DNA from 2 places in the Mesorhizobium sp. RSR380A genome. Region 1 is predicted to be linked to the other one. Evidence: riboswitches for the same ligand, from Rfam matches in the RefSeq annotation. Region 1 holds a riboswitch; the other holds the start of a gene.
What was found. A riboswitch is a leader RNA that binds a small molecule or an ion and turns the genes downstream of it on or off. The one in region 1 is predicted to bind cobalamin.

Region 1 (3,397 bases):
TGGGCATGTCCGTCGCGCGACCAGGTCTCGGCGCCGGCGCGCAGGCCACCCGAAAACTCCGGTGCGTCATTGTCGGCATGGCGGACCCAGTCGGGGTCGTCGTGCCGGCTCATCAGGCCGCGGCCGTATATCGGCACCAGCCGAGACAGGTCCTTGTGGACGCCTGGGCAATGCAGGCACTCGTTGAAGTTCTCCCAGAAGATCTTCCAGTTGCAGTTCATCACCTTGCGCAGGACATGGCCTGATACCAGAGTTTCCAGCGGCCAGTTGGCGAGGTCGCCGGATGCGGGATCGAAGGAGGTCCCGGCGGAGCCGGCCGCAGCCTGCTGAAGGTTCACAAAGACAAAGCCGCGCCATACCGACAGCGCCACCCGGTAGAGCGGATGATCTGCCTTGTCGAAACCATCTGGCAGCGATTTCGAGGGAACGCGCACGAGATCGCCGCGCAGCGAGTAGGACCAGGCATGGTAGGGGCAAGTGATGAGCCGCGCTTTCAGCCGGCCCTCGCTTTCCTGGCAAAGCTGCGAGCCGCGATGCCGGCAGGTGTTGTGGAAGGCGCGCAACTCGCCGGTGTCGTCGCGGAGCACGACGATTTCCTGTGTGCCAACGCGGAATGTCCTGAATGCCAAAGGCTGGGCAAGATCGGCCTCGCGGCAGACGAGCAGCCAGCTTTTGTACCAGATGGCGTCGAGATCGCGCTGGTAAGCCTCGCTATCCCAATAGGCCGATGACGGTAGCGTCGGTTCGGCCCGGCTCAGGCCGTTATAGGGGTCGCGCTCGCTCGGGTTGGGATGCATGGCTGGCTTCCTATGAAGCGTCAGCCGACACCCCGGCAGATAGTTTGTCAATCAGAGTGCCGCATTGCCGGTTGCAGGCGCGGCGCATAATCATGTCGTGGACATGGGACATTCGGAAATTGGGGGGATTCGGAAATTGGCCGCACGACAGATGTCGCTTACGCCGGAGCTGGTCGCGCGCTGCTGGCGCGAGATCAGGGACCCCGGGCCGGATCCGGACGCGATGCATCTCGATGACGCCGACTATGACGCGCTGCTGGATGAATTGCAGGTCGAACTCCCGGATAGCGAACCGCTATGGCTGTTCGGCTATGGATCGCTGATCTGGAAACCGGAAATAGATTATGTCGAGGACCGCGTTGCGCTGGCGCGCGGCTGGCATCGGTCCTTTTGCATGAACATGACGCGCTGGCGCGGCACCAAGGACAGCCCCGGCCTGATGATGGCGCTGGACCGTGGCGGACAATGCAAGGGCGTCGCCTTCCGGCTGACCGAAAGTAACCGGCGCGGGCAGTTGGGCCGGCTTTTCCGGCGCGAAGTCACGCTGAAGCCGACAAGCTACCGGCCGCGCATGCTGAAGCTTGCAAGCGAGGCCGGACCGCTCAGGGCATTGGCCTTCGTCATCAACCGCAACGGCCTGACCTATTCAGGGCCGCTCGACGAGGGCAAGGTCGTCGAAAGGCTGGCAACGTCCTGCGGGCACTGGGGGTCGGGCGCCGACTATCTCTACAACACGGTGAAAAACCTTGAAGAGCGCGGCATTCACGATCGCCATCTGTGGCGGCTGCAGCGGCTGGTTGCCGAGCGGATCACCGCGTTGAACCCGTAACGCCGCATGGCGCATTCGCGCTGTTGGCCGGCGGAATTTGGTTTGCCGGATGCGGCCGTTTCAGCCTATAGTCATGCATGTCGTCGGTTCCGTTAGGGACCAAGAGGGAATGCGGTGAGGGCTGACTTGTTGCCCAATGCCGTGGCTGCCCCCGCAACTGTGTGCGGTAGTCCTCTCCAAGCCACTGAGGATTTTTTCCTCGGGAAGGTGGGGAAGGGCGCTGATCCGCGAGCCAGGAGACCTGCCGGCGACAGGGAACTGACTTCGATGCCCTCGGGTGGAGGGCGAAAGGACAAGATATGAATACCGCTTCCGTCTCCCTCGGCGCTTCCGTCTCCTCGCAGTCGCGCTTCATGCAGCTCGTGCTTAGCGCGTTTCTGGGCATTTTCGTCGTCGGCGTTGTCGGTTTCTCGCATATCGATGCGGTCCACAATGCGGCGCACGACTATCGCCATTCGATGGCGTTTCCCTGCCACTGACGAGGATCTGACATCATGAACCTGTTTCGCAACGTCGTGTTCATCGCGGCGATCGCAGGGCTCGTGGCGGGTGTCGCTCTCGCCTGCATGCAGGCCCACGCCACCGTGCCGCTGATCCTCAAGGCCGAGGTCTACCAAAAGGCTGGTGGCGGCCATGAGCATGAGCATGCCGCGGCGCCCGCCGCCAACGCTGCGGACACCAATGCCATGAGCACCGCCGCGCCGGCGGAAAATGCCGTGAGCAGCGCAGCACCCGCACCGGCTGAAGCTGCCGCGCCAGCGGAGGACGAAGGCTGGGCGCCGGCCGACGGCTTCGAGCGATTCGCCTTCAGCGTGCTGGCCAATATCGTCACCGGTATCGGTTTCGCGCTGGTCCTGGTGGCGGTCTCCGAATTCGCCGGCGGCATCGGCAACTGGCGCCAGGGGGTGTTCTGGGGTCTGGCCGGCTTTGCCGTATTCACGCTGGCTCCGGGCCTCGGCCTGCCGCCGGAACTGCCGGCAATGCCGGCGGCCGATCTCATGCAGCGCCAAATCTGGTGGGTGGCGACGGTTGTGGCGACTGCCATTGGCCTTGCCTTGATCGCCTTCCGCACCTCGGCGCCGCTGACCGTCCTTGCCGTCGTTCTGATCGTCGCCCCGCATATTGTCGGCGCGCCGCAGCCCGACAGTTTCGAGACGCCGATCCCCGAAGGCCTGCATCACCAGTTCGTGGTGGCGGTGACGGTGACCAATCTGGTGTTCTGGTTGGTGCTCGGCGCCGTCATTGGCGTGGTGCGCGAACGCTTCACCGGCTCGGCGACCAGCCTGCGCGACAGCTTTGCCTGATCGCAGTTTGACCTTTATCATCGGCGGTGCGCGCTCCGGCAAGAGCGCGCATGCCGAAACCCTGGCGACGGCGTTGCCGCCGCCATGGGCCTATATCGCCACCGCCGAAGCCTATGACGATGAGATGCGCGAGCGCATCGCGCTGCATCGCTCGCGGCGCGGCGAAGGCTGGGCGACCATCGACGCGCCGCTCGATCTTGTCGGAGCGCTCGAAGCCTTGCCCGACAACCAGCCGGTGCTCGTCGATTGCCTGACGCTGTGGCTGACCAATCATATGCTTTCCGACCATGATCTCGAGGCGGAATGCCGGCGGCTAGCCGACATGCTGTCGCGGCCGCGCGGGCCCTGGCTCGTTGTCTCGAACGAAGTCGGGCAAGGCATCGTGCCCGACAATGCGCTCGCACGCCGGTTTCGTGATGCCGCCGGCCGTCTCAACCAGCAGGTCGCGGCGGTTGCCGATACGGTGC
Region 2 (3,397 bases), 2.8 Mb from region 1:
CTTCGGCTGTTAGTTGTTGCCGAACCGATCCCTGTCGCTGCTCTGAGGAACGAACTTCTGTTGGTCGTTCGACGAGTTCAGCAGCTTGTAGACCGCCGAGTTGGTGCCGGTCGACGAAGTGCGGGTGGTGTCGACGGCAGCGGCCGGCTGGTTGGCGCCATTGGAGCCATAATTGTCACTGCCGGCAAATGCAGCGCTCGAAACAGCCAGAACGGCTGCGGTGGCAAGAACGATCTTCTTCATTTTAGTCTCCTGAATTTTTCTGATGCCGCCAGCTGCAGCGGATAAGCCCGCCACGTGCTGGAAACCGGCTTTTAGCGGCCGAAAAGGTTACGGTCGGCACCGTGGGCAGGCGCCTGCTCGGCTGGAGCCGACTTCTCAACCGAAGCCGTATGGCCACTATCGGTCGACGTAATCGCAGGCTGGTTGGCGCCGTTCGAACCGTAGTTGTCGCTGCCGGCGAAAGCGCTGCCGGAGATGGCCAAAACGGCGGCGGCAGCAAGGATGATCTTTTTCATTTTCAAATACTCCTGAATTTTTTGGGATCCCGAGAGCGACGGGTTAGCCGCCCTTCTTTGGTCGGGATCAGCGATTGCCGTAGAGGTCGCGGTCGGCGCCCTGAACGACAGGCTGCTTGTCAGCGTGCGCCGGCTTCTGAATGGAAGCCGTATACGAGCTATCGACCGAGACGGCTGGCTGGTTCGCACCATTGGAACCGTAATTGTCGCTACCGGCGAAGGCGCTGCCGGTGATCGCCAAAACGGCTGCGGCAGTGAGGATGATCTTTTTCATTTTTAGTACTCCAGTTTGTCTGTCCGTCTAGCGGCGTGTCTTGGGAGGAATTCGCGTCGTTCGGACAGCCCCGATGTGGGAAAGCCATAGGCTGGTTTCCAATCACGAAGTTGTTCCGTGTGGACCACGGTCCTGCACCTTGAAATTGTGCCATGAAGTTCCTCTATGGTCATTTATCGCATTGTTTTCAGTCGCTTATGCCGAACCGAGTGGTTCGCTCCGATGTCGGTTTCCGGGCCGTCGTTCACACTGTCCTGCACGCATTGTCAACAGAAACGAACCGTTCGGTTCGATTAGAGATTGCTAATAGTAACTTTTCGATACCGTTGAGCCATTTTTGCCCGCGATCGAACTGGATCGGCAGCGATTCGAAACGGCGATGATGGCGTCGCAAGAAACGTCTCAGCTCTTTGACCCGGGGGCGGGGGGCGTAAGCCGCGCGTGTCGCGCCGCATGGATATGATGTCGCTTTCATGCCGACGTCGCGATCGCTGCCGTGATTAGATGATCGCATCTCAGGTGCCGCTTCGTGACGACGCAGCGGAGAATTGGGAAGCCGGTCAGAATCCGGCGCTGCCCCCGCAACGGTGGTGGAGTTGAAGTCGCAACGGGAGACCACTGGGCAAGAGCCTGGGAAGGTGTCGCGATGGTCCGCAAGGACAACTCCAGAGCCCGGAAACCAGCCCGAGATGCATAGACTCGACTGATCGCGGTGGGCGGTCAAGAGGTGGATAGTGCATGTCCGGCGCCGCGCCGGCCTGCGTCCGATCCTTCCTCCATCACCACCAAGTTCAGTCCTTAAACCACGAGGACAGAACTATGGATACGCGCAACGACATGCTGAGGCTCCTGAACGGCCGCAAGCAAGGCTTTTCGCTGGAACAGCCCTTCTACACCGACCCGGACTATTTCAAGCTCGACATGGAGCTTATCTGGTATCGCGACTGGCTGTTCATCGGCCATGATTGCGAACTGCCGAAGCCCGGCAGCTATATCACCGTGCAGATCGGCGATTATCCGGTGGTGCTGGTCCGCGACCAGAAGGGCAACATCAACGCCTTTCACAATTCCTGCCGCCATCGCGGCAGCCGTGTCTGCAACACTGAGAAGGGCATGGCGGCAAAGCTTGTCTGCCCCTATCACCAGTGGACCTACGAGCTTGACGGCCGGCTGCTGTTTGCCCGCCAGATGGCCGACGGTTTCGACAAGAGCCAGTTCGGCCTGAAGCCCGTCGCCTGCGAGAGCGTCGGCGGCTATATCTTCATCTGCCTGGCAAAAGAACCTGCCGACTTTGCGCCGATGCGCGCCATGATAGAGCCCTACCTCAAGCCGCACGGGCTGAATGAAGCCAAGGTCGCCTTCGAGAGCACCATCATCGAGAAGGGCAACTGGAAGCTGGTCTGGGAAAACAACCGCGAATGCTATCACTGCGCCGGCAATCATCCGGAGCTGTGCAAGACATTCCCCGAAGCGCCGACGGTGACCGGCGTGCAGGGCGCCGACAGCGATCCGGAGATGCTGGCGCACTGGGCGAAATGCGAGGCGGCGGGCCTGCCGAGCAAGTTCCGCATCGATCCGGCCGGGCAATACCGCGCCACCCGCGCGCCGCTGCTGCGCGATGCCGTCAGCTACACGATGTCGGGAAAGCGCGCGGTGACGAAGAACCTGTCCGACACTGTTGCCGCCGACCGCATCGGCACCTTGATGCACTACCACTATCCGACGACCTGGAACCACATACTGATCGACCATGCGGTCACCTTCCGGGTGCTGCCGATCAGCGCCACCGAAACCGCGGTGACGACCAAGTGGCTGGTGCACAAGGATGCGGTCGAGGGGGTCGACTACAACCTTGAGGAGCTCACCCATGTCTGGACCGAGACCAACGACCAGGACCGCCGCATCGTCGAGGAAAACGCCTTTGGCATCCTGTCTCCGGCCTATGAGCCCGGCCCCTATTCGGAGCTGCACGAGGGCGGCGTGATCCAGTTCGTCGAATGGTACGCGGCCTTCATCGGCCCGCGCCTTGCCGAAGGCGGCAGGCCGGCGCTGCGCAGCGTCGCGTGAGCTGGAGCAGGCGAAGAAGGACCGGAGGATGAATGCGATGACGGATCTTGGGCTCTATCGCCATCTCGACCAGATGGCGCCGTGGAACGATAGGCTGCAGGTGCTGGAAGTGATCGGCGTCAGCGACGAGGCGCCTGACGTCAAGACCTTCACCTTCCGCTCCGACAACCAGACCTGGTTCCGCTACAAGCCGGGCCAGTTCCTGACGCTGGAACTGCCGACACCGGACGGGCCGCTGATGCGCACCTATACGCTGTCGTCGTCGCCATCGCGGCCGTTTTCGATCGCGGTGACAGTGAAGGCGCAACCGGGCAGCATCGGCACACGCTGGATGTTCGACCAACTGGTGCCCGGCTCGCATGTCAAGGCCTATGGACCGGCGGGCGACTTCTCGTTGCACAGCCACCCGGCGGCCAAATATCTGTTCATTTCGGCTGGCTCCGGCGTGACGCCGATGATGTCGATGCTGCGCTGGCTGAACGACTGCGCGCCATGGACCGATGTCGGTTTCGTCAACTGCGCGCGGCGTGCCGAAGAG

Region 2: another riboswitch for cobalamin. It lies ahead of ACYG9Z_RS16660 (aromatic ring-hydroxylating oxygenase subunit alpha); the one in region 1 lies ahead of ACYG9Z_RS03190 (CbtB domain-containing protein).

What each region holds. Positions count from the first base shown of each region.
Region 1 covers NZ_JBTTIB010000001.1:644,403-647,799, reverse strand. The annotation lists gene ACYG9Z_RS03200 (aromatic ring-hydroxylating oxygenase subunit alpha) at 1-797, opposite strand, end outside; gene ACYG9Z_RS03195 (gamma-glutamylcyclotransferase) at 934-1,626, shown strand; cobalamin riboswitch at 1,694-1,889, shown strand; gene ACYG9Z_RS03190 (CbtB domain-containing protein) at 1,926-2,105, shown strand; gene ACYG9Z_RS03185 (CbtA family protein) at 2,121-2,930, shown strand; gene cobU (bifunctional adenosylcobinamide kinase/adenosylcobinamide-phosphate guanylyltransferase) at 2,923-3,397, shown strand, end outside.
Region 2 covers NZ_JBTTIB010000001.1:3,429,350-3,432,746, forward strand. The annotation lists gene ACYG9Z_RS16645 (DUF680 domain-containing protein) at 10-243, opposite strand; gene ACYG9Z_RS16650 (DUF680 domain-containing protein) at 315-518, opposite strand; gene ACYG9Z_RS16655 (DUF680 domain-containing protein) at 586-792, opposite strand; cobalamin riboswitch at 1,293-1,494, shown strand; gene ACYG9Z_RS16660 (aromatic ring-hydroxylating oxygenase subunit alpha) at 1,612-2,859, shown strand; gene ACYG9Z_RS16665 (FAD-binding oxidoreductase) at 2,897-3,397, shown strand, end outside.